Regions from separate parts of the Leifsonia sp. fls2-241-R2A-40a genome, predicted to be linked through region 1. Evidence: predicted binding sites of a transcription regulator. Region 1 holds the regulator's gene; the other holds the start of a gene.
The links. Region 1 encodes HspR, which represses chaperone genes until heat shock. Its sites were predicted from a motif close to AAGTTGAGTCNNNNNGACTCAACTT; they were not measured.
Positions count from the first base shown of each region.

Region 2: the regulator HspR is predicted to act here: its motif matches at 8,089-8,113, upstream of QRN40_RS01210 (ATP-dependent Clp protease ATP-binding subunit).

Region 1 covers NZ_JARVRS010000001.1:1,716,054-1,731,244, forward strand. The annotation lists gene QRN40_RS08665 (MFS transporter) at 1-9, shown strand, start outside; gene QRN40_RS08670 (pyridoxal 5'-phosphate synthase) at 35-661, shown strand; gene dnaK (molecular chaperone DnaK) at 830-2,701, shown strand; gene QRN40_RS08680 (nucleotide exchange factor GrpE) at 2,704-3,366, shown strand; gene QRN40_RS08685 (DnaJ C-terminal domain-containing protein) at 3,484-4,473, shown strand; gene QRN40_RS08690 (heat shock protein transcriptional repressor HspR) at 4,476-4,889, shown strand; gene QRN40_RS08695 (cysteine hydrolase family protein) at 4,967-5,704, opposite strand; gene QRN40_RS08700 (DoxX family membrane protein) at 5,732-6,229, opposite strand; gene QRN40_RS08705 (DM13 domain-containing protein) at 6,226-6,675, opposite strand; gene QRN40_RS08710 (response regulator transcription factor) at 6,832-7,536, shown strand; gene QRN40_RS08715 (sensor histidine kinase) at 7,536-8,693, shown strand; gene tdh (L-threonine 3-dehydrogenase) at 8,827-9,870, shown strand; gene QRN40_RS08725 (glycine C-acetyltransferase) at 9,873-11,063, shown strand; gene QRN40_RS08730 (alpha/beta hydrolase) at 11,204-12,583, opposite strand; gene corA (magnesium/cobalt transporter CorA) at 12,655-13,626, shown strand; gene QRN40_RS08740 (TetR/AcrR family transcriptional regulator C-terminal domain-containing protein) at 13,636-14,316, opposite strand; gene QRN40_RS08745 (amidohydrolase) at 14,400-15,191, shown strand, end outside.
Region 2 covers NZ_JARVRS010000001.1:235,173-250,363, reverse strand. The annotation lists gene QRN40_RS01255 (SDR family oxidoreductase) at 1-310, shown strand, start outside; gene QRN40_RS01250 (DNA glycosylase AlkZ-like family protein) at 332-1,420, opposite strand; gene QRN40_RS01245 (DUF998 domain-containing protein) at 1,466-2,575, opposite strand; gene QRN40_RS01240 (glycoside hydrolase family 15 protein) at 2,881-4,731, shown strand; gene QRN40_RS01235 (hypothetical protein) at 4,731-5,276, shown strand; gene QRN40_RS01230 (alpha/beta fold hydrolase) at 5,305-6,018, opposite strand; gene QRN40_RS01225 (DUF2000 domain-containing protein) at 6,073-6,537, opposite strand; gene QRN40_RS01220 (Lrp/AsnC family transcriptional regulator) at 6,642-7,097, shown strand; gene QRN40_RS01215 (aldo/keto reductase) at 7,151-7,969, shown strand; gene QRN40_RS01210 (ATP-dependent Clp protease ATP-binding subunit) at 8,132-10,672, shown strand; gene QRN40_RS01205 (penicillin-binding protein) at 10,936-13,410, shown strand; gene QRN40_RS01200 (NUDIX hydrolase) at 13,415-14,302, opposite strand; gene QRN40_RS01195 (HD domain-containing protein) at 14,299-14,907, opposite strand; gene QRN40_RS01190 (zinc-binding dehydrogenase) at 14,926-15,191, opposite strand, start outside.

The DNA of each region.
Region 1 (15,191 bases):
GCGGGCTGATCGGCGCCGGGCCTACTGTGGCGTCATGGCGCACACGCTGACCGGGGATGCCGACCTGTTCCTGCCCGAGTTCGACGATCCGCCCGCCGAGCCGGGCGGACTCCTCGCCGAGTGGCTCGAGCGCGCACGCGGGCGCGGCGTTCGGGAGGCGCTCGCCGCGACGCTCGCGACGACGGGCGGCGACGGCGCCCCGGACGCGCGGACGGTCGCGCTGACGGGCCTGGCCGCAGACGGTGTGACCTTCGGCACCTCCGAGCTGAGCCGCAAGGGACGCGAGCTCGCCGCGGACCCGCGCGCCGCCGTGGTCCTCTATTGGCGCGAACTGCTGCAGCAGCTCCGCATCCACGGAACGGTGGAGCGGATGGACGAGGCGGGCTCGGATGCGATGTTCGCCCGGCGCGGCCGGGAGGCGCAGGCGGCGACGACGGTGAGCGAGCAGGATGCACCCCTCGACGACCTGGACCTCCTGCGTGCCGCGGCCCGCGATGTCCTCGCCGCGGAGGGCCCGATCGGCCGGCCGGAGCACTGGTACGGGTACCGCGTGGTGCCGTCCACGATCGAGTTCTGGCACGGGAGCCCCGACCGGCTGCACCGGCGTCTGCGTTACGACCGGGGCGACGGCGGCTGGTCCGTTCTGCGCCTGCAACCCTGAATTCGGGGAATACCAACTGCTCACTCAAAGTTGAGTCATATGTACTCAAGTTTTGGAATCGACGTCTTGACAGCATCCCGCACGGATGACAGTCTTGAGTCGTCGAGGCTCAAGTCTTGACCACAGACTTTCATGGCCATAAGCCAGCAACAAAGGAGAGAAGCACACATGTCACGTGCAGTAGGTATCGACCTCGGAACCACCAACTCCGTCGTCTCGGTGCTCGAGGGTGGAGAGCCCACGGTCATCGCGAACGCCGAGGGTTTCCGCACCACCCCGTCGGTGGTCGCCTTCACCAAGGACGGCGAGGTGCTCGTCGGTGAGACCGCCAAGCGCCAGGCGGTGACCAACGTCGACCGCACCATCTCGTCGGTGAAGCGCCACATGGGCACCACCTGGACCGTCGACATCGACGGCAAGAAGTACACCGCCCAGGAGATCTCGGCGCGCATCCTGCAGAAGCTGAAGCGCGACGCGGAGCAGTACCTCGGCGACACCGTCACCGACGCGGTGATCACCGTTCCGGCGTACTTCAACGACGCCGAGCGCCAGGCCACCAAGGAGGCCGGTGAGATCGCGGGCCTCAACGTGCTCCGCATCATCAACGAGCCGACCGCCGCTGCGCTCGCGTACGGCCTCGACAAGGGCAAGGAGGACGAGCTCATCCTCGTCTTCGACCTCGGTGGCGGTACCTTCGACGTCTCCCTGCTCGAGGTGGGCAAGGACGACGACTTCTCGACCATCCAGGTGCGTTCCACCGCCGGTGACAACCGCCTCGGTGGCGACGACTGGGACCAGCGCATCGTCGACTGGCTGATCAAGAAGTTCAAGGAGACCACCGGAGTGGACGTCTCCAAGGACAAGATCGCCCTCCAGCGTCTGAAGGAGGCGGCGGAGCAGGCCAAGAAGGAGCTGTCGTCGAGCATGTCGACCAGCATCCAGCTGCCCTACCTCTCGCTGACCGAGAACGGCCCGGCCAACCTCGACGAGACGCTCACCCGCGCTCAGTTCGAGCAGATGACCAGCGACCTCCTCGACCGCACCAAGAAGCCCTTCCAGGACGTCATCCGTGAGGCCGGCATCAAGGTGTCCGACATCGCGCACGTCGTGCTGGTCGGTGGTTCGACCCGTATGCCGGCCGTCTCCGAGCTCGTGAAGCAGGAGACCGGTGGCAAGGAGCCCAACAAGGGCGTCAACCCGGACGAGGTCGTCGCCGTCGGCGCCGCTCTGCAGGCCGGTGTCCTGAAGGGCGAGCGCAAGGACGTCCTCCTCATCGACGTCACCCCGCTGTCCCTCGGCATCGAGACCAAGGGCGGGATCATGACCAAGCTCATCGAGCGCAACACGGCCATCCCCACCAAGCGCAGCGAGACCTTCACCACGGCCGACGACAACCAGCCGTCCGTCGCGATCCAGGTCTTCCAGGGCGAGCGCGAGTTCACCCGCGACAACAAGCCGCTCGGCACCTTCGAGCTGACCGGTATCGCCCCGGCCCCCCGCGGCATCCCGCAGATCGAGGTCACCTTCGACATCGACGCCAACGGCATCGTGCACGTGTCCGCCAAGGACAAGGGCACCGGCAAGGAGCAGTCGATGACGATCACCGGCGGGTCCAGCCTGCCGAAGGACGACATCGAGCGCATGGTGCGCGAGGCCGAGGAGCACGCGGCGGAGGACAAGAAGCGCCGCGAGTCCGCCGAGACCCGCAACCAGGCCGAGCAGCTCGTCTACTCGATCGAGAAGCTGATCAAGGACAACGAGGACAAGCTCCCCGAGGACGTCAAGAACGAGGTCCAGGGCGACGTGGACGGTCTGAAGACCGCTCTCGCCGGCGACGACGACGAGGCTGTGAAGACCGCCTTCGAGAAGCTCAACGCCAGCCAGGGCAAGCTCGGCGAAGCCATCTACTCGCAGGCTCAGGCCTCGCAGGGGTCGGAGGCTCCGGCCGGTGACGCCGGCGAGCAGCCGGCCGGCGAGTCGTCCTCGGACGACGAGGACGTCATCGACGCCGAGGTCGTCGAGGACGAGGAGAAGAAGTAACCATGTCGGACCAGAACGGCGGCTCCCAGGAGCCCGAACGCGAGGAGCCGATCATCCGTGACAAGCGGAGGATCGACCCCGAGACCGGGAAGGTCCGGCAGCCCGACGCTGACGCGGCGGCCGGCGACGACGAGCACGACCTCGCCCACGAGGAGCTCGTCGACGTCGGCCCGGCCGAGAGCGACGACGGGGAGACCGTCCTCAGCGACGACGACCTCGACATCCTCTCGGGTCAGACGACCGCGGAGACCCTCGCCGCCGACCGGCTCGCCGACCTCCAGCGGGTGACCGCGGAGTACGCGAACTACCGCAAGCGCACCGAGGCGAACCGCGAGATCGAGCGGGAGCGCGCGGTCGGCGACGCGGTGAAGGGGCTGATCCCGGTGCTCGACGACCTCGAGCGCGCGGAGAAGCACGGCGACCTGGGCGAGGGCAGCGCGTTCTCGACCATCGCCGCGAAGCTCCGCTCGGCGGTCGAGCGCTTGGGCCTCGTCCCCTACGGCGAGAAGGGCGACCCTTTCGACCCGCAGATCCACGAGGCGATCTTCCAGCAGCCCACCCCCGACGTGACGACGGACACCGTCGCCGAGGTGGTCGAGACCGGCTATCGGCTGGGCTCCACCACCGTCCGGGTGGCGAAGGTCGTCGTCTCGGTGCCGGCCTGACCCGGCGACACATCACCGGCGGAGCGGCGGGGAAGGATTCCCGCCGCTCCGTTCCCGGTGCACGCACGATTCGTGCAGACTTCATCCACGAACCACAACGACTGAGAGGAGGCGCCCGTGGCTAGCCAGGACTGGTTCGACAAGGACTTCTACAAGGTGCTTGGCGTCTCCAAGGACGTCAGCGACGCGGACCTCAAGAAGACGTACCGCAAGCTGGCGCGCAAGTACCATCCCGACTCGAACCCCGGCGACGCAGCCGCGGAGGCGAAGTTCAAGGAGATCAGCGAGGCGTACTCGGTGCTGAGCGACCCCGAGGAGCGCAAGGAGTACGACCAGATCCGCGCGATGGGGACCGGCGCCCGGTTCACCGCGCCCGGGTCCGGTGCGCAGGGCGGCTTCGACGACGTCTTCGGCGGGATGTTCGGCCAGGGCGGCGCCGGCGGCCAGCGCTACACGTTCCAGCAGGGCGGCGAGTTCGACGACGTGTTCGGCGGCCTGTTCGGCAACGGCCGGTTCGGTCAGACGAGCGGCGGCTTCCGCGGCTACGGCGGGCCGACCCGGGGCCGCGACGTGACCGCGCACACCACCATCGACTTCGTCACCGCGACCCGCGGCGAGACCATCACGCTGCAGGCGTCCGACGGCAAGCCGATCAAGGTCAAGATCCCGGCGGGCGTCGCCGACGGTCAGAAGATCAAGCTGCGCGGCAAGGGTCAGCCCAGCCCGGACGGCGGCGAGGCCGGCGACATCGTGCTCACCGTGTCCGTGCGCAAGCATCCCGTCTTCGAGCGCGACGGCCTGAACCTGCGCGTCAACGTCCCGGTGACGTTCGCGGAGGCGGCGCTCGGTGCGACGATCGAGGTCCCCACCCTCGGCGGCGACCCCGTCAAGCTGCGGGTCGCCCCCGGCACGCCGAGCGGCCGGGTGCTGCGCGTGAAGGGCCGCGGGGTCGAGACCGGCAAGGGCACGGGCGACCTGCTCGCGGTCGTCCAGGTCGCCGTCCCGTCGCACCTCTCGGGTGAGGCGAAGGAGGCGCTGGAGGCGTTCGCCGCCAAGCTGCCCGACGAGAACCCGCGCGACGACATCCTGGCCAAGGCCCGGAGCTGACGATGGACGAGCACAGCCAGGTCTTCGTGATCTCGATCGCGGCGGAGCTCGCGGGCATGCACCCGCAGACGCTCCGCCAGTACGACCGGCTCGGACTCGTCAGCCCCAGCCGGACCGCCGGCAAGTCGCGCCGCTACTCGATGCGCGACGTCGAGAAGCTGCAGGAGATCGCGCGGCTCGGCTCCGAGGGGGTCTCTCTGGAGGGCATCCGCCGCATCCTCGAACTGGAAGATCAGGTGGGTGAGCTCCGCGGCCGCGTGCGCGAGTTGGAGTCGGCGCTGGCCGACGAACTGCTCAACCGCCCCGGCCGCCGCGTGTTCGCGGCCGGCTCGGAGGGCGAGGTCGTCTCGCTCCGGGCGGGCACCCGCATCCGTCGCAGCAACCAGCTCGTCGTCTGGCGCCCGCTCGAGCGCTGACGCTCAGGCGCGAGGTGCTCGTCGTTGCGCCCGACACGCCGCGCGAGTCCGCAACGACGAGCACTTCACCGCAGCGGTCAGAGGGACGAGACGCCCTGGCCGACGTAGAGGGTGTTCTGGATGTTGTGGGCCTCGCCCTCGGCGATGTCGTGGTCGATGCCCGCCCGCACCTCCCGCATGAGCTTGTGCAGCTCGGCGTGCTTCTCGGGGAGTCGCGCGTGCCCCGTGCTCGCCCACAGGTTCGAGACCGGGAGGCTGTCGCCGGCCTCGACCGCGAGGGTCCACTCCTCGGTCGTCGCGACGGCGGCGAACTCCGACTGCATCGTCACCAGCACGCTGCGGTGGAGCGCGTCCGCGGAGATCGCGCCGGCCTCGTTGACGAGGTCGAGCGTCCCGGTCGCGTCGGACAGGAACTCGACGGTGAAGCCGAGCTCGTGCGCATCCCGGGCGGTCCCCGCGCAGCAGTGCTGCGTCATGTACCCGGCGATCGTGACCGTGTCGATGCCGCTGCTCCGCAGCCACTGCTCGAGGTCGGTCCCGGCGAAGGCGGAGACGCTGCCCTTGCCGACGCCGTGCGCCGGCGTCCGGTCGGCGATCGACTCGTGCAGGGCGGCCCCCTCGGATCCGCGCGCGAAGACCGGGGCGCCCTCGTCCTCGATGTGCTGCACGACCACCACCGGCACACCGTGGTCGTCTGCTGCATCCCAGGCGACCTCGATGTTGGGGATGGACGTCATCAGATCGGGGAAGCAGATCCGGAGGTTCCCGGTCACGTACTCGTTCTGCAGGTCGATCACGATCAGCGCGCGCTTCATGGGTGCACTCTACGGCGGCGTCGTGGATCAGAGCCACAGCGCCAGCGACGACGGCACGGTCAGTCCGTCCGGTCGTCGCCGGGACAGAAGGTGCTCGAGCAGCAGGGACAGCGACAGGCGGCGTGCCGCGAAGGGAAACGCGATCACGACCACCGCGAGGCCGATCATCGGCGGGTACTCCCAGGTCAGCTGGTCGGACGACCAGTAGAGGAGCAGGGTGACGACCGACATGATCGCCGCGGCCCGCGTCAGGACGCCGAGGATCAGGGCGACGCCGAGGCCTGCCTCGAGCAGAGGGATCGCGAAGCCGAAGAGGCCGGAGGCCGGCTGCATGACGGACGTCGCGAACCACTGGAAGTACCCGGGGACTCTCGCGTTGGAACCGGCGCCGTTCGCGACCAGCAGGATGTCCGCCGAGCCGAAACCGGACCGGAACTTGATGATCGCCTCATAGAGCCACAGCCCTCCGAGGGCGACCCTCGCCGCGCCGACCACGATCGGCGCGGCGAGATCGCGGGTGCTCACGACAGCGGTGCGGCGCCGAATACCGCCTTGGCCTTGTCGCAATGGATGACGACGTAGGTGTACTCGGACGCGTCGACCCCGTTCAGCGAGATGGTCTGCGACGCCGTATCGAACGAGACGCCCGTGATCTCCTTGCCGGCGACGACAGTCGCCTCGTCGGTGCCCTTCGCCAGGTACACGTGAAGGTCGGGGCCCTCGTCGGACGAGAACCCGCTCAGGACCAGGCTGCCGTCCTTGATGCTCACGGTGCCCGCCACCTTCTTGCCATTGAGCCCGGCGAACGAGCCGGTCCGCGCGTCGGCGGAAGCGGCCGAAGACGAGGACGAGGACGAAGAAGACGAGGACGACGACGGTGAGCTGGTGCTCGCCGTGGATGCACCGCTGCAGGCGGTGAGCGAGAGGGACAGGGCGACGATGGCGGCGCCTGCGAACAGTGTCTTGCGCATGGGTTATTCACTCCTTGGTGTTCCGGTGGACGCCGAGGAGACTCCCGGTCGGCTCGGCAACACTGAAGCTAGGCGGGGCCGGGGGCCGGAGGGCCGTTTCTTTCGAGCCCGTAAGAATCGCCCCTGTCCGGGGCGTCGCACGAAAGGCTTGTGGACGTGATCGAAGAGCGCAGACCGGTGGCGATGATCGTCGAGGACGACGCGAACGTCCTCAGTGTCGTCCGCGACTACCTCCGGGCCGACGGCTTCACCGTCGTCGCGCACACCGACGGGGTGAAAGCGCTCCGTGCGCTTCAGGCTGCACTTCCCGACGTGCTGGTGCTCGACCGCATGCTGCCCGGCTACGGCGGGGATGAGGTGTGCAGCGCGATCCGTGCGGTCGCGCCCAACCTCCCGATCATCATGCTGACCGCGCTCGGAAGCACCGGCGATCGCATCGACGGCCTGGAGCGAGGAGCCGACGACTACCTCTCCAAGCCGTTCGCGCTGCGCGAGCTGTTGCTCCGGGTGAATGCCCTGATCCGGCGGAGTCGTGGCAACTCCTCCGGGGCGGCGTCCGTCGCGGGCGGCCCCTTCCGGCTCGATCCGGTGCGGCGCAAGGCGTGGTCGGGCGACGCGGAGCTCAGCCTCACCCCGCGGGAGTACGACCTGCTGTCCTACTTCGTCCGCAATCCCGATCGGATCATCAGCCGCGAGGAGGTCCTGCGCGAGGTGTGGGACTGGAACTTCGGCGAGGCGTCGACGGTCACCGTCCACGTCCGGCGCCTCCGGGAGAAGATCGAGGACGACCCGAATCTCCCGCGCTACCTCCTGACCGAGTGGGGCGCCGGCTACCGCTTCGCCGTCGCGCAGGCGGCGTGATGCTGAGCTTCGCCGACCTGCAACTGATCGCCCTGACGACCGTCTGCTGCACCGTCGCTGCAAACCTCGTGGCGATCCTGGTGCTGCGCCGGTGGCGCGGCGCATCCATCGCGTCGCGGTTCGCCGTCGTGGTCGGCGCCGCTGTCGCTGCCATCGCGGGCTCGACGATCGCCATCGCTGCGGAGATGTACTTCTCGCATCACGATCTGACCGTGCTGCTGTGGGTCGTCTCCGTGTCGTCGCTGCTGAGCCTTCTGGGCGCGTGGATCGTGGCCCGCCAGCTTCGGCGTTCGGCGCGACTTCTGCGAGACTCGGCCCGCCGTGTCGGCGCCGGAGAAGTCATCGAGGCCGGCGCGCATGCGGGGCGCGAGCTCACGGAGATCTCGGAACGGCTGGCCGAGGCTTCCGAGCGGCTCGCACTCGCGCGCGCTGAACTCGAACAGCTGGACGCGTCCCGCCGCACGTTCTTCGCGTGGATCTCGCACGACCTCCGGACACCGCTGACCGGCGTGCAGGCGCTGGCCGAGGCGCTGGACGACGGGCTCGCCGCCGACCCCGCCGATTACGTGCGCCGGATCCGCCAGCAGGCGAACTCGATGTCCCGCCTGGTGAACGACCTGTTCGAGCTCTCCAGCCTGCAGAGCGGCGGTATGCGACCACGGCGTGAACCGGTGGCGCTCATGGACCTCGTCTCCGACGCCGCCTCCGAGCTGCGTCAGGCAGCGCTCAGCCGCGGGGTCACGGTGGTCCACGGCGAGGTCGCGGACGGCGAAGCGTGGGTGGATCCGCACCTGCTCAGCCGCATGGTCGTGAACCTGCTGGCGAACGCCGTACGCCACGCCCCGCAGGGGACGACGGTGATGGTGTCGGCGCAGCGGTCCGGCAGGATGCTCCGCCTGAGCGTCTGCGACCAGGGCGACGGAGTGCCGCCGGCCGACCTCGAGCGGATGTTCGAGGTCGGCTGGCGCGGCGATGTCGCGCGGACACCACGTTTGGAGGCGGCGATGGGAACGGGAGCCGGTCTCGGTCTCGCGATCGTCCGCGCCATTGCGGAGGCCCACGCGGGGGAGGTGCGCGCCGAGCATTCGGCGGGCGGATTCTCGGTGTCGGTGACGCTGCCACTGGATGCGCCTCCCGAGCCGGCCCTGCTTGCCTGACCCACGACGGGCGTGACGCGACGCAACAGGGCGCTCGCCGCCGCGCGAAGGTAGGCTGGTGCGCGGCCGGACCGCCCACAAGGCGACCCCGGCCCACGCGATGAAGCACACCGACTCCCCACGAGGAAGCACGATGAGAGCCCTGTTCAAGAGCGAGGCCGCGCCCGGCCTCGAACTGGTCGACGTACCCGAGCCCGAGATGGGCCCCGAGGATGTCCGGATCCGCGTCCTGCGCACCGGCATCTGCGGCACCGACCTGCACATCCAGCGCTGGGACGACTGGGCGGCGTCGGCTGTGAAAGCCCCGCTCATCCCCGGCCACGAATTCTTCGGCGAGGTCGTCGAGGTGGGCGAGCTGGTCCACGACGTCGAGGTCGGCGACCGCGTCTCCGGCGAGGGCCACATCGTCTGCGGGACCTGCCGCAACTGCCGCGCCGGCCGCCGTCAGATGTGCATCCGCACCCAGGGCGTCGGCGTGCAGCGCGACGGCGCATTCGCCGAGCAGCTCGTGCTCCCGGCGACGAACGTCTGGGTGCACCACAGCGCGGTCGAGCCCGAGGTCGGCGCGCTGTTCGACCCCCTCGGCAACGCCGTCCACACCGCCCTGGCCTTCCCGGTCGTCGGCGAGGACGTGCTGGTCACCGGCTGCGGGCCGATCGGGCTCATGGCGATCGCGGTCGCGCGTCATGTCGGCGCCCGGTTCATCGTCGGCACCGACATCAGCGCACAGCGGCTCGAACTGGCCCGCGGGATGGGCGCCGACTTCACCGTGGACGTGTCCCAGCACGACATCCGGGAGGCGCAGGCGGCGCTCGGGATGCGCGAAGGCTTCGACGTCGGCTTCGAGATGAGCGGTGCTCCGACCGCCCTGCCGTCGATGATCGAGAACATGAACCACGGCGGACGGATCGCCATGCTGGGCCTGCCGTCGAAGCAGATCGCTGTGGACTGGGGCATCGTCGTCACCCACATGCTCACGCTCAAGGGCATCTACGGCCGTGAGATGTTCGAGACGTGGAATGCGATGGGCGCGATGCTGCAGACCTCGGCGCAGCTGCACGATGCGATCGCGTCGATCGTCTCCGACCGCTTCCCCGCGCGCGACTGGGAGAAGGGGTTCGCGGCGGCGGCCGCGGCCGGCGGCGGCAAGGTCATCCTCGACTGGACGGAGGTCTAGACATGTACGGGAGTTTCCGCGAGCACCTCGCGACGCAGCTGGAGGAGATCGAGGAGGCCGGCCTCACCAAGCGCGAGCGCAGCATCCACGGTCCGCAGTCGGCGCTGATCACCGCCGACGGGCAGCAGGTCCTCAACTTCTGCGCCAACAACTACCTGGGCCTGGCCGACCATCCGGCCCTTGTCGACGCGGCGAAGACCGCGCTCGACGACTGGGGCTACGGGATGGCGTCGGTGCGCTTCATCTGCGGTACCCAGGAGCAGCACCTGGAGCTGGAGCGCCGGGTGTCCCGGTTCCTCGGAACCGAGGCGACCATCCTCTTCTCCTCGTGCTTCGACGCCAACGGCGGCGTCTTCGAGACGCTGTTCACGGCGGAGGACGCGATCGTCTCCGACGAGTTGAACCACGCCTCCATCATCGACGGGATCCGGCTGTCGAAGGCGCAGCGGTTCCGGTACAAGAACCGCGACCTGGCCGATCTGCGCGCGCAGCTCGAGGCGGCTCGGGAGGCGGGCGCGCGGTTCACGGTCATCGTCACGGACGGCGTCTTCTCGATGGACGGGTACATCGCCCCGCTCGCCGAGATCTGCGACCTCGCCGACGAGTTCGGCGCACTGGTATTCGTCGACGACTCGCACGCGGTCGGTTTCGTCGGCGAGCATGGTCGCGGCACGCCCGAGTTCTGCGGCGTCTCCGACCGCATCGACATCTACACGGGAACCTTCGGCAAGGCGCTCGGCGGCGCCTCCGGCGGCTACGTCTCCAGCCGCCGTGAGGTGGTCGACCTGCTCCGTCAGCGGTCCCGTCCCTACCTGTTCTCGAACACGCTCGCGCCGTCGATCGTCGCCGGGACGCTCGCGGCGCTCGACCTGCTGGAGCAGTCGGACCACCTCCGGGCGCAGCTCGTCGCGAACGCGGAACTGTTCCGCCGCCTGATGACCGAGGCGGGCTTCGAGCTGCTGCCGGGAGCGCATCCCATCGTCCCCGTGATGTTCGGGGATGCGTCGCTCACGGCCCGCATCGCCGACGAGATGCAGCGGCAGGGCGTCTACGTGACCGCCTTCTCGTACCCGGTCGTGCCGAAGGGTCGCGCGCGCATCCGCGTGCAGCTGTCGGCGGCGCACACCGAGGAGGAGATCCGTCGCTGCGTGGATGCGTTCGTCGCGTCCCGCGCCGCCGTCACCGCCTCCTGACGCCGCCCCCTCCCCTTACGATTTGCGCCAAATCTCGGTCATACGCCGCTCAGAACCGCGATTTGGCGCAAATCGTCGCCGGGTCGGTCGCCCAGACCGCGATTCGGCGCAAATCGCGCGAGGGTGAGGGTGCGCCAGCGTCAGTCGTCGAGGGGGATGCGGGCGCGCAGCGCTGCCCCGCTCCGTGCGAAGAACAGCGCGAGCGCGAGCACCAGGAACGCCGCGAGCACGGACAGGTCGACCATCGCCACCGTCCCGCCGACGGCGGCCCCCTGGATCGCGCCGCACTCGCGCGGCGTCTCGTCCGCCGCGCAGAGGAACCGGTCGCCCGCGCCCGTCGCCCCTGACCGGAGCCACGATCCGATCAGGTGGTTGTAGCCCGTCGACAGACCCTTCACCAGCGTCGGCCCCGAGTGCCCTTCGCCGGGGACGGCCCAGTACGTCACCTTCCAGCCGGCGTTCTCGGCCGCGGTCGCGGTGTCCTCGACCTGTGCACGGAATCTCGGATCCTCCTGCCCGGCGACGAAGATGCCGACCATGGGCTCGGGGTAGTCGCGGGAGGCGAGCACGTTCGCGGGCCACGTCTTCTCGTAGGCGACCTGGTCGCCCCCGAAGTACTGGTCGCGGGTCGCGGGCGGGCGGTACTCGCCCGGCCTGTCCGGTCCGGAGACGTCGATGACCGCACCCCACTTCTCGGGATGCTGCGCGCCGAGGTACGCGGCGCACTCGCCTCCGTGCGAGAAGCCCGCGATCACACGCTGGGTGCGGTCCCGCGAGACCGGCAGGTTCGCGTCGATCCAGGCCGGAACATCCTGAGCCAGGTACGTGTCGAGTCGCGCGGCGGAGGTGTCGGCGCAGGGCGGGTTGGCGTCCACCGACCCGAGCTGATCGACGACCAGGACGAAGGGGGCCTGCGCGAGCCGGTCGTCCCCGAGGCTGTGGAGCGCGTCGAGGGTGGCTCCGAGGGTCGGGTTGCCGGGCTGGCCCATCATCATCTCGACGACGGGTCGCGTGCGCGACGGGTCGCGCAGCCATCCCGGCGGCACGAACAGGTGCGCGTCGCGCGCCTCGAATCCGGACGCCGTGGGCGGGATGCGCACGGCGAGCTGGTAGCCGTCCGCCAGCGTCGTCGCGGTGACCGGGATGCTGCGGCCGGCCACGGTCGGCCGCGCGAAGGCCGGCGCGGCCGCCAGGCCGAGTGCGGCGACCATCAGCGCCGCCGCCACACCCGCGAGCGCGCTGCGGACGCCCGCGCGCCCCTCCGACTGGACGGCGTCCCCGATGGCCAGCGGCAGAACGGTCGCGGCCAGGAGGAGGACGAACCACCCCCATCCCGTCAGGTCCGGGCGCGGGAGCAGGACGACGCCGAGCACCACGAGCAGGAGGCCGAGCACCTGGCCGGCGACCACGGCGATCACGGTGGGCCCCGCCCGGAATCGCCAGGATCGGCGCGCGAACCGGTACGCGGGATACGCGCCGACGACGACGAGGGTGGCGGCGAGCCAGGTCAGGGCGGGCATCCCGAACAGTCTACGGACGGCGCGGGCGGATCATCCGGTCGGGGGGACTAGCGTGTTCGCCGGAAGGAGGCGTGATGATCGTCGACAACGCCGTGTACGTGGACGGGATCCGCACCGAGCCGCCGTCGCTCGAGGAGACCAGCGAGGCGGTCCGCGACCGGGGAGGTTTCGCCTGGGTGGGGCTGTACCGCCCGACCGAGCAGGAGCTGAATGCCGTCGCCAAGGAGTTCGACCTCCCGGCCCTCGCGGTGGAGGACGCCCTCGCCGGCCACCAGCGCGCGAAGGTCGAGAAGTACGGCTCCATGCTGTTCGTGGTGCTGCGGCCGGCGAGCTACGTCGACGAGACCGAGAAGGTGGAGTTCGGCGAGGTGCACCTGTTCCTCGGCGAGGACTTCATCATCACGATCCGGCACTTCGACACCCCCGACCTCGCGGGTGTGCGTCACCGCCTCGAGAACGACGCCGCTCTGCTCGCGCATGGCCCGGTGGCGGCCCTGTATGGCGTTCTCGACGAGATCGTCGACGAGTACACGCCGGTGGTCGCCGGCCTCGAGGACGACATCGACCAGATCGAGGACCAGCTGTTCTCCGGCGACCGGCGCGTTTCGAGGCGCATCTTCGAGCTGTCGACCGAGGTGATGCACTTCCAGCGCGCGGTCGACCCGCTGCGGGAGGTGATGATGAGCCTGCGCGAGGGACTGCTGGCGAAGCAGGCGGACGAGAGCCTCCGCAACGCCTTCCGCGACGTGGAGGACCACGTCATCCGTGTCACCGAGCGCGCGGACGGCTTCCGCCAGATCCTGCAGAACGCCCTGACGGTGCACACGACCCTCGTCGGCCAGCAGCAGAACGACGAGGTGAAGAAGATCTCGGGTTGGGCCGCCATCCTGTTCACCCCGACGCTGGTGGGCACGATCTACGGCATGAACTTCCGGGTGATGCCGGAGCTGCATTGGGCGTTCGGCTATCCGTTCGCGCTGCTGCTCATGCTCGGGATGGGCGTGGGCCTGTACTTCGTGTTCAAGCGCAAGGGGTGGATCTAGCCGGGCCCGTCACGGCGTCGCGACGCGCACCCGCGCGTAGCGCAGCCGCAGGCCGTCGAGCAGCGCTTCCAGTCCCACGGTGAAGGCCGCGTCCGCGGGCGGCGAATCGCCGAGCGCGTCCGCCCGTGCGTGGTACGCCGACGCGAAAGCCGGGACCTCGTCCTCCGATCCGGCCGGGTCGAACATGTCGCCGGGTGCGACGGCGTCGAGGGCCGAGCCGAGGATGAACGACTCGACCGCGACGATCGTGGGCAGCACCTCGTGCGCCGGCCAGCCGGCCCGCAGCATCGCCGCGACGACCGCGTCGTACATCCGCATCGTGCGGCGCGCGCCGCTCAGCGGAAGGGTCGCCAGCAGCGCGATCGTCGGAGGATGCGTCGCGAACGCGACGCGGTAGGAGTGCGCCCAGTCGAGCATCGCCTCATCCCAGGGCAGCGTCTCGAACCCGTGCACGTCGATGCGGTCGGAGATGAGCTCGCGGACGCTCGCGATCACATCCTCTTTGCCGTCGACGTGGTTGTAGAGGGCGCTGGGCCGCACGCGGAGCGCCTGCGCCAGCCGCGCCATCGTGAATCCGTCCGGACCGGACTCGTCGAGCAGCCCGAGTGCGGCGTTGGCGATGAGTTCGCGGGTCAGCACCGTCGTCTTCGGGCGGCCCACCCGCCGCGCCGGGCGATCGATCTCCGCCATGCTCTTCCCCTCCGGCTCGATCACACCCTAGTATCTGACGAAATAAAAGAATGTCGTTCATTTATTCGTAACACGGAGGCTGTATGAGCACGACCGTCTTCACCGGTGGCACCATCCTGAGCAGCTATCGCGCCGACGCCGAGGAGTACTCCGCGATCGCCGTCGAGGACGGCCGGGTCATCGCGACGGGGACGGACGCCGTCGCCCTCCGCGCCGGAGGCGCCGAGACGGTCGACCTGCTGGGCGGAGTGCTCGCTCCCGCGTTCGGCGACGGTCACGCGCATCCGCTGCAGGGCGGCCTCGAGAAGCTCGGCCCGCAGGTCCGCGCCTGCGGCTCGGTCGCCGAGGTCGTCGCGTGCGTGAAGGAGTGGGCGGACGCGCATCCCGAGCAGGAGTGGATCTATGGCGGCAGCTACGACGCCACGCTCGCACCCGAGGGGATGTTCGACGCGCGCTGGCTCGACGAGGCGGTCCCCGACCGGCCGGTCGTGCTGCGGGCCTGGGACTACCACACCGTCTGGGTCAACTCCGAGGCGCTGCGCCGGGCGGGGATCGACGCGAGCACGCCGGAGCCGGCGCTGGGCCGCATCCCGCGTCGCCCCGACGGGTCGCCGCTCGGCATCCTGCAGGAGCCCGGCGCCGTGGATCTGCTGCTCCCGGTCGAGCCCGGGCGCAGCCACGAGGAGCGCGTGGAGGCGCTGCGCCTGGCGACCGCCGACTACGCCGAGCTGGGCATCGCCTGGATCCAGGATGCCTGGGTCGAGCCGGCGGAGGTCGAGGCATACCTCGAGGCATCCGGGCGCGGCTTCCTGTCCACCCGGGTGAACCTGGCGCTGCGCGCCGACCCGCTGCGCTGGCGCGACCAGGTGCCGGCC
Region 2 (15,191 bases), 1.5 Mb from region 1:
CAAGGCGGCCATCCACATGCTCAGCGAGAGCATCCGCCTCCAACTCGCCGACACGTCGGTGAAGATCCTCGAACTGGTGCCCCCGGCGGTGCGGACAGGGCTGTTGCCCGGGCAGGAGGAGAGCGAGTTCGCCATGCCGCTCGACGAGTTCGTCGCCGAGGTGATGCAGCTGATCGAGTCGCACCCGGACGCGAAGGAGCTGCAGGTCGAGCGGGTGAAGTTCCTCCGCTACGGCGAGGCGCGCGGCGACTACGACCAGGTGGTCCAGGTCCTCAACGCCTCCGACCCGCACGGGAAAGAGGCCGCATAGCTCGCTCGCGCGGCCGCGGGCTCATCGTCGCTCGACGGTGAGCCCCAGCCACGTCGCGAGGTCGCCGATCGCAGCATCCACGTCGTCGCACGTCTGCGCGTCGAACGGCTCGTCTTCGTGGACCGCGTCCACCCGCAGCACCCCTGCCTTGCGGTCGGCGGCCGCATCCAGCTTCCCGACCAACCGGTCGTCGTGCAGGATCGGCAGGGCGAAGTAGCCCCAGCGGCGCTTGGCGGCGGGCTTGTACATCTCCAGCAGATACTCGAAGCCGAACAGCTCCTGCGTCCGGACGCGGTCGTGGATGAGCCGGTCGAACGGTGAGAGCAGCGCGGTGCGGCCCGTGAACGGCTGGTCGAGGGCATCCGGATCGAGCCGCCACTCCCGGCCGCTGCCCTCCACCCGGACCGGGACACCGGCGCCGCCGACGAGTTGCGGGCGAGCGATGCCGAGCGCACGCAGCCGCTTCGCGTCGCGCAGCGGGGCCGCCTGCTCCTCGGGGACGACCTCGATGCCGGACGGGTAGACGCGCTCGGCGAGATCCCAGGTGCGCTGCCGCCCGATCCGGCCTGCGACGGCCACCTCGCCACGGCCCTGCAGCAGCTCGAGCAGCAGTGTGACGTTCTTCGCATGCGTCCAGCCGCTCGACTGCCAGGGCACCTCGGCCGTGTCGGCGATGTCCTTCGACAGCAGCGGGCCGGCATCCCGCAGCCGGTCGAGCACGTCCTGCCGGAAGCGCGGATTCGCCTCCAGCCAGGCACGCCAGCCGGCGTGGACGGGACCGCGGGCCATGGCGTCCAGGGTGAGCGTCAGGTCGGAGACGGGACGCACCATCGCGAACGGCGGCTGCACCGGGTCGTCCTGCGCCTTCAGCTCGTAGAGCGTGCGGTCGCGCTCGACCGCCTCCTGCAGGTGCTCCGGCCGGTACGACGGCCCGAGCCGGGTGTACGCGATGAGGTCGGCGCTCGGCGCGATGGCGGCGGTCGGGTCGAGCTGCAGGAACGTCAGGTGCTCGACCAGGGGGACCAGCCCCTCGTTCGGCGCCGCATCCAACCGCTGTGCCCGGACGGCGATCCGCCGCGCCTCGGCGCGGTCCAGCACGGCGATCTCCATCACCGGAACGCTACCCGCGGCAACCGACGTCGGGCGGCCCGTTCCTCACGCGCGCTCGGCCGCGCCGCTCACGCGCAAGTAGACGGTGAGCCACGCGAACACGATCACGCCCGCGATGAGCTCGGTCGCCGTGAGCACGTAGTAGCCGGTCACGAAGAAGAGTGCGGCCAGCACGATCACCCCGAACGACGCGTAGCTGAACACCAGGAATGCCCGCGGTGCCTCCGGCAGGGCGCGCCGGACCCAGAAGACGAGGAAGCTGAACGCGAGCAGCATCCCGACCGCCGACGCGTTGTGCAGCACCTGCGAGACGTCGAGCGGGAACAGCCCGACGCCGGCGAGCAGCACGCCGATGAGGATGAGGCACACGCGCACGCGCAGGACCGCCGAGCGGGGTGCCGTGCCCGCGCCGCCGCTCGCTCCTCTGCCGACGGCGCCGAGATCGGTGGCGTAGCGGGCGATCGCCGCCATCATCAGCCCGGCGACGATCAGGGTGAGGTTGAAGGTCAGCGACGAGATGCTGTTCGTCATCCCGAGAGCGCTGAGGTGGAACATCCACCAGTGCGGATCGGGCGCGCTCAGGGTCGCGGCCAGGATGCCGACGATGGCGAAGACGGCGAGCACCGTCGACAGCCGCATGAGGTTCATGCGGGTCGCCGAGAGGAACACCGCATACGCCGTCACGCCGACCGCCGCTCCGGCGAGGACCGTCGCGGAGACGAAATAGACGGTCGCGTCGGCGAAGCCCTCTGCGAGCACCGCGCCGAGCACCAGCCAGCCGAGCAGGGCGATGATGCCGTGCGCTATGGCGATCACGATCGTGTCGAACACGGCCGCGCCGCCGATCGTGCGCCCCGCCGGGGAGGCGTCGGCCGCCCGGTCGGGCCGGCCGCCGAACGGGGTCAGTGCGGCGCGGTGCCACAGCCGGCCGACCGCATAGGAGACCGCGCCCGCCACGCCTGCCGCGATCGCTGCGAACTGCGACACCGAGGCAGGACCGGCGATCGCGAGCGTCCGTCCCCAGAAGAACGGGAGCGCCACCAGTGCTCCCGCCACGAGGGCGATCGCGGCGACCACGATGGCCGCGCCTTCGAGGTCGAGTGCGGCGGCCCGCGCCGTCAGCCTCGTCGTTTCGTGCTGCCCTGTGCTCGTCATCCCGACCCTCCCGTGCGCCCTGGCGGGCCCTCCCGACAACCGGCCGGCTCCGCCCCCCGGAGCCGGCCGGCCGTGGCGCCGAGCCCGTATTCGCTGAAGGGTCGATGGTGCCGGCGCCGGCCGATGTTGATCTGTCGGCGGCATGATGCATCGGCGAGCCGGTACTCGGCTAGAGGGGAGTTCGGCCGCCGGTGTCGAGGCGCCGATCGTTCCGTGCGGCGGCGGACGGTGCCCCCTACCCGAGGCCGTCTTCGCGGCGTTAGCATGCGCGAGCAGCGGCACCGACAGCGTCGGAAAGGGTGACCATGGAGCCGGAACCTCACGGAAGCGGCGGCTTCCCGGACATCGACGACCACGGCATGATCGGCGACCTCCAGTCGGTCGCGCTGGTGTCGACCGACGGCACGATCGACTGGTTCTGCGCGCCGCGCTTCGACTCCCCATCGGTGTTCGCGTCGCTTCTCGACCCGCAGAAGGGCGGCTTCTTCCGCATCCACGCGCTGGGGGAGCGGATGCGCGTCCGGCAGATGTACTTCCCCCAGACGGCGGTGCTGATCACCCGGTTCATGTCCGAGGACGGCGTCGGCGAGGTCATCGACTTCATGCCCGTCGCGGACGAGCCGACGGTGGCGACGCCGAGCCGGATCATCGTCCGCGCGATCCGCGTGGTGCGGGGAGAACTGACCTTCCGGCTGCAGTGCCGTCCCCGCTTCGACTACGGGAGGCGCGAGCACACCGCGACGGCCCTGAAGCACGGGGTCCGCTTCGAGGCGGGCGACGACACGGCGGCCCTGCACGGTGTGGACGCCGACGCGCTCGACGGCGCCGATGTCGACACCACCTTCACACTGGCCGCCGGAGCACTGCGCCTCTTCGCATTCGAGACGCAGCCCACCGGAGACCCGCGCGAGCTGGGCCGCGCGCGGGGCAACCGCTTGTTCCGCGATACCGTCGCGTTCTGGCGCGACTGGCTCTCCCGCAGCACCTACACGGGACGCTGGCGGGAGTCGGTGGAGCGCTCGGCGATGGTGCTGAAACTGCTGCAGTACGCGCCGACCGGGGCGCTGGTCGCGGCACCGACGGCCGCCCTGCCCGAGCAGCTCGGCGGCGTCCGGAACTGGGACTACCGCTACACGTGGATCCGCGACGCGTCCTTCTCCGTGTTCTCGCTGCTCGCCCTCGGCTATACGGAGGAGGCCATCGCGTTCATGATCTGGGCGGGCGACCGTGTGGTGGAGCAGGCCGGCGAGTCGTCGGGACCGCTCAAGATCATGTACCGGATCGACGGCTCGTCCGACCTGGAAGAGCTGGTGCTCGACCATTTCGAGGGCTACGCGGACTCGCGCCCGGTGAACGTCGGGAACGGCGCGGCCGATCAGTTGCAGCTCGACATCTACGGGGAGGCGCTGGAGGCGCTGGCGATCGGCGAGCGGTTCCGTCCGATCGGCAACCCCGGCTGGGTGAAGCTGCGCGGCATCCTCGACTGGCTCGTCGACAACTGGGATCAACCGGACGAGGGCGTCTGGGAGACCCGCGGCGGCCGGAAGGACTTCACCTACGGCCGGATCATGTGCTGGGTCGCCTTCGACCGCGGGTTGCGGATCGCCCGCGATCGCGGTCTGCCCGCGCCGCTGGAGCGCTGGACCGCTGCACGGGACGCCATCTACGAGCAGGTCTTCACCCAGTGCTGGAATCCGGAGCGCAAGGCCTTCACCCAGTACCCGGGCACCGAGGTGGTGGATGCGATCACCCTCCTCATGCCGCAGGTGGGGATGATCTCGCCGAAGGACCCGATGTGGTTGTCGACGCTGGATGCGATCGGCGAGGAGCTCGTGACCGACAGTCTCGTGTACCGCTACAACCCGGCCGCCTCCCCGGACGGCCTGCCGGGGGAGGAGGGCACCTTCTCGCTCTGCTCCTTCTTCTATGTGATGGCCTTGACCGACGCCGATCGCCTGGATGAAGCGCAGTACGCGTTCGAGAAGATGCTCACCTACGGCAACCACGTCGGGCTGTTCGCAGAGGAGATCGACCCGACGGGTCTGCAGCTGGGCAATTTCCCGCAGGCGTTCACACACCTCGCGCTGATCCGGGCCGCCATCGACCTGGATGCGGCTCTCGCCCGTCGCACCGGTGCGCACCCGGATCGGCTGTGATGGGTCTCGACGGGCCGGAGGAGGCGCCGGGCGGGCGCAACGCCCCTCTCCACCGCGGGCTGTGGCGCCACTGGGGGTCGCCCGCCGCGATCTACGGGACCATCGTCTACGCCAGCGTCGTGGCGGCGGCGTCGGGTCAAGACGATGACCAGGCGTCGGCCGTGCGGTTGCTCGTCTTCAGCGTTGTGAGCATCGTCGTCTTCTGGCTCGCGCACGTGTACTCCACGGCTCTCGGTTTCCAGGGAGAGACCACGGGCGGGACCCGGGTGCGCGACTCGGTCCGCCACGCGCTGCGCGAGTCCGGCGGGATGCTGGAGGCGGCGGTCGTTCCGAGCATCCCCCTGGTGCTCGCGGCGCTGGGCGTCCTCCCGCCGGACTTCGGCGTGGCACTCGCTCTCTGGTTGGCCGTGCTGATGCTCGCGCTGCTCGGCTACTCCGTGTTCGCCGTGCGCGGCCGGCCGGTGCCGATCTGCCTGCTCGGGGCGGTCGTGACGGGCGCATTCGGCGTCGTCGTGATCCTGCTCAAGAGCGCCCTGCAGCACTGAGGCGGCACCAGAAGCACTGAAGGCGGCGTCAGCGGTCGGCGAGCTCCGCCAGCAGCGCTCCCAGTTCGGAGGGCCGAGTGAACATCGGCCAGTGCCCGGTCGGCAACTCCACCACATCCAACCGTTCGAGCTTTCCGACCTCCACCACGACCGGTGAGCCGCCGTCGACCCAGGACTGCAGGTCGGCGGGAGTGAACTCGCAGGCGACGACGGTCGCCGGGACGGCGCGCCGCCGCGGGTCGTCGCTCAGCGGGATCGGCCCGCGGGTCACCGCGGCCGGCTCGGGCACGGCGACGCTGCGGAACGCCTCCCGCTGCTCGTCCGTGAGGTCGATGAGGTCCGCATCCTCGAAGTCGTCCCACTCGGGCAGCTCCACCTCGCCGTCGACGCCAACGAGGTCGCCGGCGACGACCCCGTCCGGGCCGAGCGGCCACGAGTCGACGTAGACGACGCGCGCGATCCGCTCCGGCCTCGCGTCGGTGGCCGCGTACGCGAGAGGGCCGCCCCCGGAGTGCCCGACGAGGACGACGTCGCGCGCCGACGGGTCGCCCACCTCGTCGATGCTGCGCACGATCGCGTCGACGTGCTCCCGGACGCCGATCGCGCTGCGGTCGGACTCGCGCGACTCCAGCCCCGGCAGCGTGAGGGGATGGGCGTGATGCCCGGCCTGTTCGATGACGGGCGCCACCTCCCGCCACGCGTCCGCGCCGAGCCAGAATCCGGGGACCAGTACGAGTTCCATGCCCCGACGCTAGCCCCGGCCGCCGACATCGCGACAGCCTGGTGGGCCGTGCGATCAAAGCAGCGCGAGCCTCCCCACGATCCGGTCCACCCGGTTGCGGGGGCCCACGACGCTCACGGCATAGAGGCGGAGCGCGTCGGCCGGGGAACCGGCGACCGTCTCGAGGTACTCGTCGTACACCCGGGTCAGCTGCGCTGCGGCGGGCATATCGGCGACGAAGACGTCGTCGGCCGCGCCCGCCTTGGCGCGGATCGCCGCGAGCTGGTCGCCCGTCGCCCGTAGCACAGAGCATCCCGCCCAGGGCAGGCCGGGATGGACGTGCCCGTCCGCATCCACGGCCTCGGCCCCGAGGAGGCCGTCGACGTGGACGGCGGTCGCGGCGGCCGTGCAGATGGCGGCGTTCGCGGCGATCCCGGCAGGGAGGGCCTCGTCGACCACGACCACCCACTTCAGACGCGCCGCCCGGGTCGGGGCCGCGGTGTCCACCTCGTGGGGCTCGAATCCGATCGTGCTCGTCATGCGGGGGTCCTTTCGTTCGGTCAGCGAAGCACGAATCTACATATGCGGCGCTGTGCTCGCTGAGAATCCGAATGAAGTTCGGCAATCGGGGTACTCTCGGCGTCATGGACGAACTTGATCGGGCGATCCTGGCAGAACTCCAGTCGGATGCGCGGCGCAGCAACCGCGACATCGCCGCCGCCGTCGGCGTTTCGCCGAGCACCGCCCTGGAGCGCACGCGGGCGCTCCGCCGGCGCGGCATCATCCGCGGGGCCCTGCTCGACGTCGACCTGGCCGCCATCGGCCGGCCCGTGCAGGCGCTCATCGCCGTGCGCATCCGGCCGCCGTCGCGTCCGGTCATCGAAGGCTTCCGCGACTGGGTCGCGTCGCTTCCCGAGACGCTCGGGGTGTTCGTCACCAGCGGCAACGAGGACTTCATCATCCACGTCGCCGTGGCCGACAACGAGAGCCTCTACGCCTTCGTCATCGACCGGCTCACCCAGCGTCGCGAGATCGCGGACGTCCGCACCTCCGTCGTCTACGAGCACCTGCGGAACGGACGTCCGGAGCCGGTGATCTGAGGGCGGTGCGGGGCTACGATGTGCGGCACCGCATCCCTTCGATAGGAGCCCTCATGCCCGTGCTCACCGACACCTTCACGCTCTCGAACGGCGTCACCATCCCGAAGATCGGGTTCGGAACGTGGCAGATCCCGGACGGCCCGCAGACCTACGACTCGGTGCGCACCGCGCTCGACGCGGGCTACCGCCACATCGACACGGCCCGCGCCTACGGCAACGAGGCGAGCGTGGGCCGCGCGGTGCGCGACAGCGGCATCCCGCGCGAGGAGATCTTCATCACGACCAAGTGCCCGGCGGAGGTGAAGGACGCCGACGGCGCCCGTCACGCGTTCGAGCGCTCGACCGAGCTGCTCGACCTCGGGCCCATCGACCTGTACCTCATCCACGCCCCGTGGCCCTGGAACCACATCGGCAGCGACCACCGGGCCGGCAACATCGAGGTCTGGAAGGTCTTCGAGGAGCTCTACGAGGCGGACCGCACCCGCGCGATCGGCGTCAGCAACTTCGAGGTGGCCGACCTCGAGTCCCTGATCGACGCGACGGATGTGGAGCCCCACGCCAACCAGATCCGCTGGTTCGTCGGCAACACCCAGCCGGAGACGACTGCCTACTGCACGGAGCGCGGCATCCTCGTCGAGGGCTACTCGCCGCTCGCCACCGGCCGCCTGCTCGAGAACGAGGACATCCGCAGGATCGCCGACACGTACGGCAAGTCGGTCGCGCAGGTGAGCATCCGCTACCTGCTGCAGAAGGACATCCTGCCGCTCCCCAAGTCGACCACCCCCAACCGGATCGTCGAGAACGCCGACGTCGACTTCGAGCTGTCGCCCGAGGATGTGGCGGCCCTGGATGCGCTCGACGCGGGTGAGTGAGCGGCCCGACGCTGCCTCGTCTGTCGTCTTCCGCCCCTTTTCTCCTTCTATGGCGGGCGCGAGAAGGACGCCGCCCGGCTCTTCTCACCCTCGGGAATAACCACGTCCCTCCTGCGTTGGACTTGAGTGCACAAGGCTCAACTTTGAGAAACAGGAGAACACGTGCCTGAGAACTTCACTCCCGACGGTGACAGCGCCAACTCGTTCGACGAGTTCCTCGCGCGGTACCTTGCGGGCGAGCGCGCGCGGAACGCACGCTCTATCGACATCAGCCGCTTCCTCAGCCGGCGCACCCAGGAGCTGCTGGCCGAGGCCGGCCGCTTCGCGCTCGAGCACGGGCACAGCGAGCTCGACGCCCTGCACGTCCTCCGCGTGATGGCGGTGCAGGAGCCGGCCTCCGACGCCATGCGCCGCATCGGCGTCGACCCCGAGCGGGTCGCGGAGGCGGCCGAGCAGCGCCTGCCCGCCGCGGGCGACGAGATCCACGCCGACGGCGCATCCATCACCGGACCGCTGCAGCGCGCCCTCTTCCACGCCTACCAGGTGGCGCAGGCCTCCGGCTCGACGTACATCGACCCCGAGCACCTCTTCTTCGCGCTCGTGATCGGGCGCGACGCGCCCGCCGGCCGCGTGCTGCAGGCCGCCGGAGTCACCCCGGAGTCGCTCACCGACGCCATGCGTCAGAGCGCCACCGTGGGCGGCGGCGAGCCCGCCGGCCAGGCGGCCGCATCCACCTCCGACACCCCGATGCTCGACCAGTTCGGCACCGACCTGACCGCCCTCGCGCGGGACGGCCGGCTCGACCCGGTCATCGGTCGGCTGGACGAGATCGACCAGACTGTCGAGATCCTCTCCCGCCGCACCAAGAACAACCCGGTGCTGGTCGGCGAGGCGGGCGTCGGGAAGACCGCGATCGTCGAGGGCCTGGCCCGCGCGATCGTGGCCGGCGACGTGCCCGAGCAGTTGCAGGACAAGAAGGTCGTATCGCTCGACCTCGCGGGGATGGTCGCAGGGACCCGGTACCGCGGCGACTTCGAAGAGCGGCTCACCAACCTGATGGACGAGATCAGCGCCGGCAAGGACGAGCTGATCGTGTTCATCGACGAGCTGCACACCGTTGTCGGCGCCGGAGGGTCCGGCGAGTCCGGCGGCATGGACGCCGGCAACATCCTCAAGCCGCGCCTTGCCCGCGGCGACCTGCACCTGGTCGGCGCGACCACGCTGAAGGAGTACCGCCGCATCGAGAAGGACCCGGCGCTGGAGCGCCGCTTCCAGCCGGTGACGGTCGGCGAGCCCTCGGTGGACGACGCCGTGCTCATCCTCGACGGCCTCCGCGGCGCGTACGAGGAGCACCACGGCGTCCGCTACACGGAGGACGCACTGCGTGCCGCCGTCGAGCTGTCCGACCGCTACATCTCCGACCGCTTCCTGCCCGACAAGGCGATCGACCTGATCGACCAGGCCGGCGCGCGCCTGCGCCTGTCGCTGGGCAAGCGCGTCGACACCTCCGCTCTCATGGAGCGCCTGGCCACGCTGGAGTCCGAGAAGAACTCCGCCGTCGCGGCCGAGCACTACGAGGAGGCGTCGCGCCTGCGCGACGAGATCGAGTCCGTGCAGCGTTCGCTGGACGAGCTGAGCTCCGCACCGCGAGTGGATGCGGTGGTCGGCGAGCCCGAGATCGCAGCGATCGTCTCGCGTGCCACCGGCATCCCGGTGTCCCGTGTCGGCCAGGCCGACCGTGAGCGCCTCGCGCGCCTCGAGTCGGAGCTGCACGAGCGCGTGATCGGTCAGGACGACGCGGTCGTCGCGGTGGCGAAGGCCGTCCGGCGCAACCGCACGGGCCTCGGCGACGAGGGCCGTCCGGTCGGAAGCTTCCTCTTCCTCGGACCGACGGGCGTGGGCAAGACCGAGCTGGCGAAGTCGCTCGCGACCTCGCTGTTCGGCTCGGAGAAGGCCATGCTGCGGTTCGACATGAGCGAGTTCGGCGAGCGCCACACGGTCGCTCGTCTGGTCGGTGCCCCTCCCGGATACGTCGGCTACGACGAGGCCGGTCAGCTGACCGAGCGCGTGCGCCGCAACCCGTACTCGGTGATCCTGTTCGACGAGATCGAGAAGGCCCACCCGGACGTGTTCAACCTGCTGCTGCAGGTGCTCGACGACGGACGCCTCACCGACGGCCAGGGCCGCACGGTCGACTTCCGCAACACGGTCGTCATCATGACCTCGAACCTGGGTTCGGAGTTCCTGGCGTCCCGTTCCGGCGCGCTCGGCTTCGTGCCGGCCGGCTCGGACGGCTTCGCCTCGGAGAAGGACATCCGCGACCGCGTGATGGGCAAGCTCCGTGAGGCGATGCGTCCCGAGTTCCTGAACCGCATCGACGAGATCGTGCTGTTCCGGAAGCTGGACGCCGAGCAGCTGCGCGACATCGTCCGCCTGCTGCTGAACGCGACCGCCTCCCGGCTGTCCGCCCGAGAGATCGCCTTCGAGGTGACGGATGCGGCGGTCGCCTGGATCGCGGAGGCCGGCTACGAGCCCGAGTACGGCGCCCGTCCGCTCCGCCGCGTGATCCAGCGCGAGGTCGACGACCGCATCGCGGAGCTGATGGTCAGCGGCGAGCTCGCCGAGGGCGGCCGCGTGACCGTTGACGCCGACGGCGAGCTGCGGGTCACCGCAGCCGCCACGGCGCTGCCGCTCGCGGCGTAACCCGTCCCGTCCCGTCCCGTCCCGTCCCGTCCCGTCCCGTCCCGTAAGGCGCCGGTCCTATCCGCAGGACCGGCGCCTTCGTGCATCCGGGCACCCCGAGCACCTAGTTGACGCAACACGCCGTCGCGGCACCTCGCCCAACGGCGTGTTGCGTCAACTAGGTCCGCGGGCGCGCCCGCCGACGTACGCATCCTGAACGTCTCCACACCGGCGCACATGCCGCCCCCTGGACTCATTCAGGCTGTCCTGATTGTCTGGAAAGCGTGCCCGCTTCCGATCGACCCCGCAATCCCCGCCTGGCCGCACTCGACGAGCGGCTGGAGCCTGTCAAGCGTTTCGAGTTGAAGCCCGCGCGCACCCGCGGCGGGCTGATCGCGCAGTTCCTCGGGTTGGCGCTCGTCGCCGCCGTGCTGAGCTCGCTGTTCCTGCTGCCCGGGTTCCTCGGCGTCGGCGTGACGGCGGCCGCCGGTGTCAGCGACTTCAACGCGCTTCCGGCGAACCTGCACATCCAGCAGTTCGCCCAGAACTCGACCGTCTTCGCCAAGCAGGGCGGCCAGGATGTGCCGATCGCGACCTTCTACGCGCAGAACCGGCAGGACGTCGCCTGGGATCAGATCGCCCAGACGATGAAGGATGCGACGGTCTCGGCCGAGGACCCGCGCTTCTACTCGGAGGGCGCCGTCGACATCTGGGGCACCCTCCGCGGTGCCGTCTCGACCGTGGCGGGCGGCGACGTGCAGGGCGGGTCCTCGATCACCCAGCAGTACGTGAAGAACGTCGAAGTCGAGAAGTGCGAGGCCCTGACCAGCCAGAAGAAGGTGCAGGCCTGCTACGCGGACGCAGCGGGCGTCACTCTGCAGCGCAAGGTGCAGGAGATGCGCTACGCCGTCCAGGTGGAGAAGACCTACAGCAAGAAGGACATCCTCACCGGCTACCTGAACGTCGTCGGCTTCGGCGGAACCGTGTACGGCGTGCAGGCGGCCGCGCAGTACTACTTCGGCACCACGGCGACGAAGCTCGACCTCACGCAGGCGGCGACCCTCGCGGCCATCCTGAACAACCCGGCCAACCTGCGCATCGACCAGCCGGACAACAAGGACAACGGCGCCGCGAACGGCTACGCCCTCACCAAGGAGCGCCGCGACTACGTGCTCGACCGCATGTACGTCACGCACACGATCACCAAGCAGCAGCGGGATGCGGCGAAGGCAGCGCCCATCAAGCCCACGATCACGCCGACGACCCAGGGATGCGCGGCCGCGCAGCAGTTCAACGCCGCGTTCTTCTGCGACTACGTGCGCGACGTCATCCTCAACGACCCCGCCTACGGCGCGACCGCGGACGAGCGCTTCAGCACCCTCAACCGCGGGGGCTTGAAGATCTACACGACGCTCAACCTCGACCTGCAGCAGGTGGCGCAGGCGTCGCTGAACGCGTATGTCCCGGCCTCCCGTCCCGACATCGACCTGGGTGCATCGAACGTCGCGATGGAGCTGGGCACAGGGCGCATCGTCACGATGGTGCAGAACCGCAAGTTCAACAACACGGACACTCCCATCGACGGCACGACCGCAGTGAACTACAACACCGACGAGGACTACGGCGGCTCGCAGGGCTTCCAGACCGGGTCCACCTTCAAGGCGTTCGACCTGGCCGCGTGGCTCGAGTCGGGGCACAGCCTCTACGAGAGGGTCAACGCGTCGCGGCACCTGTTCCCGACCTCGGACTTCACCAACTCGTGCGCGAACATCGACGGCCCGCCGTGGCCGGTGTCCAACGACGAGGGATCGGCGAGCCGGCTCTCCGTGATGGCGGCGACGGCCGAGTCGGTCAACACGGCGTTCGCTCAGATGGGCACGGAGGTCGACCTGTGCTCCATCCTGGATGCGGCGAAGGCGCTGGGCGTGCATCCCGCTTCGAAGAGCAACCCGCTGACCTCGGTGCCGGCGATGATCCTCGGCGTCAACTACATCTCGCCGCTGACGATGGCGACCGCCTACGCGGGCATCGCCAACAACGGCACGGTCTGCACCCCGATCGCGATCGACCGTGTGGTCAACGCCGACGGGACCGAGCACAAGGTCAGCAAGTCGACCTGCACCCAGGGGCTCAAGCCGGAGATCGCGGCCGGCGTCACCTACGCGCTGCAGGGCGTCATCCGCGGCGGGGGAACGGCCGCCAGCGCGAACCCGTACGACGACGTCCCGATCATGGCGAAGACCGGCACGACGGACGACTCGCTCGAGAACTGGCTCATCACCTCGACCACGAAGGTGGCGACGGCGACCTGGGTCGGCAACGTCTCCGGGGACACGCCCCTGCGCTCGCTGTACTTCAACGGCGTCGGCGGCGGCAACGTGAAGTTCTCGGTCGCGAAGCCCATCCTCAAGGCGCTGAACGCGACCTACGGCGGGAGCGACTTCTCCGAGCCGACGGACGCGGTGCTGTACGGGAACGAGATCACGATGCCCGACCTGACGGGCAAGCCCGTGGAGGTCGCCCAGAAGCTGCTCGACGGTCTCGGCTTGGACGTCACGGTCGACCCGACCCCGGTCGACAGCGACCAGCCGGCCGGCACGGTCGCGGCCAGCGATCCCGCCGCGGGAGCGACGCTCAGCGATGGCGACCCGGTGACGATCACCGTCAGCAACGGCACCAAGGCGAAGAGTTCATCCACGCCCAGCCCGGGCGCGAGCAGTACGCCCACGCCCACTCCGACACCGAAGCCGACGGGCTGACCGGTCAGGCGGCGGCGGGCTGCTCGCTGAGCCAGGCGGTCAGGATGCGCGCACGCAGCGCGTTGGACCGCTCGGCGAACGCCCGCTGCCGCCGCACGTACTCGGCCTTGCCCTCGGCGGTCTCGATGGCGACGGGTTCGGCTCCCCACGCGCGCATGTCGTAGGGCGACGCCTGCATGTCGAGCAGCCGGATGTCGCGCGCCAGCTCGAACGCGTCCAGCAGCAGCTCGCCGGGCACCAGCGGGCCCAGCTTCATGGCCCACTTGTACACATCCATCCCGGCGTGCAGGCAGCCGGGCTGCTCCAGCTCCGGCTGGGTCTCCCGGGTCGGTGCGTACCGGTTGCGCGGCACCGCATCCGGCGTGAAGAAGCGGAACGCGTCGATGTGCGTGCACCGCAGCTCGTTCGCCTCGACGACGGCGTCGGTCCCGTCGCGGCCGAGTCGCAGGGGGACGGGATGACGGTGCTCGTCCTGCCGGTAGACCATCGCCCACTCGTGCAGGCCGAAGCAGCCGAACCGCCCAGGACGCGCCGCCGTCGACTCCAGGATGCGCCGAACGCCTTTCAGGAGGGGCGCCTTCTCGCGCTCCAGGCCGTCGCGGTCGACGGTGAGCGAGCCGGGCGCCGCCCCGGCGACGTACCAGCGCCAGGCGGCGCGGGCGTCCGTCGCCGCGTCCTCCAGGTCGACGCCGGGTCCGGGATGCCACCGCCGCAGCTGCGCGGGCGAGTACGAGTAGTACGTGAACAGGAAGTCCCACACCGGGTGCTTCTCACCGCGGGCGGCACGCTCGCGGTGGTCCGCCGTGAGCGCATCGGCGCGCTCGGCGTGGACCCGCTCGCGCTCACGCCAGTCGCCGGCGGGCAGCAGTGTCGGGCGGGGGTCGGCGGTCACCCTTCGAGGATACGTTCCAGCGGGTTGTCGCGGAGCTTGCGCTGCACGCCGCCGTCCACCAGCCGCCGTGCCGAGGTGCCGGGCTTCCGCTCCGCCTGGTCGGCGACGCACGCCCCGAACTCGGCCGCGAGGTCGAGGCGCGGGTAGACGCCGAGCACCTCCCGGCGGAACTCCAGTGGCAACTCGTCGGCTCGCGCGCCGGAGATGTCGAGGGCGGTGGCGATCTCGAGCAAGTGGCCCTCCGCATCCATCGCCGGGTCGACCTCGGGCCAGTTGTGCCGCACGATGACCTCGTGGGCGCGGACGCGGCGCTCCGCCGGCCACCCCGCCCCCGCCGTGAGCGCTTTCGCGACGTGCCCGGCCGCGTCCTCGTACGCCAGCGTGTGGTTGTCGAACTCCGGCACGATCCCCAGATCGTGCAGCAGCGCGGACACGTAGAGCAGCTCCCGGTCGGCGTCGAGGCCGCGGAGGGTCGCGAAGCCTTCGGCCCACAGCCATGAGCGCTGCACGTGGTTCAGCAGCGACGGTGTGTGGTACTCGGTCGCGATCTCAAGGGCCGCGCGTGCGGCGGCCGTGTCCGGGCGGGGATAATCGGCGATGCGCATGCCCTCATCCTCGCAGTCTCAGCCCGCGGGATGCAGCACCGCGATCCCCGTCGGAGGCGCGGTGTCGGCCGTCTCCAGCAGCCGGGCCGCCTCCGTGAAGCCGACCGTCCGCCCGACCAGGTCCTGCGGGCGGAGCCGCCCGGCCGCGACATGGTCGAGCATGGCCGGGTAGTCCGCCGCCGCCATGCCGTGGCTGCCCAGCACATCCAGTTCCCACGCGATGACGCGGTCGAGGGGCAGTTCCGGGACCGCTGTGGCGAGCAGGCCGACCTGCACGTGCCGGC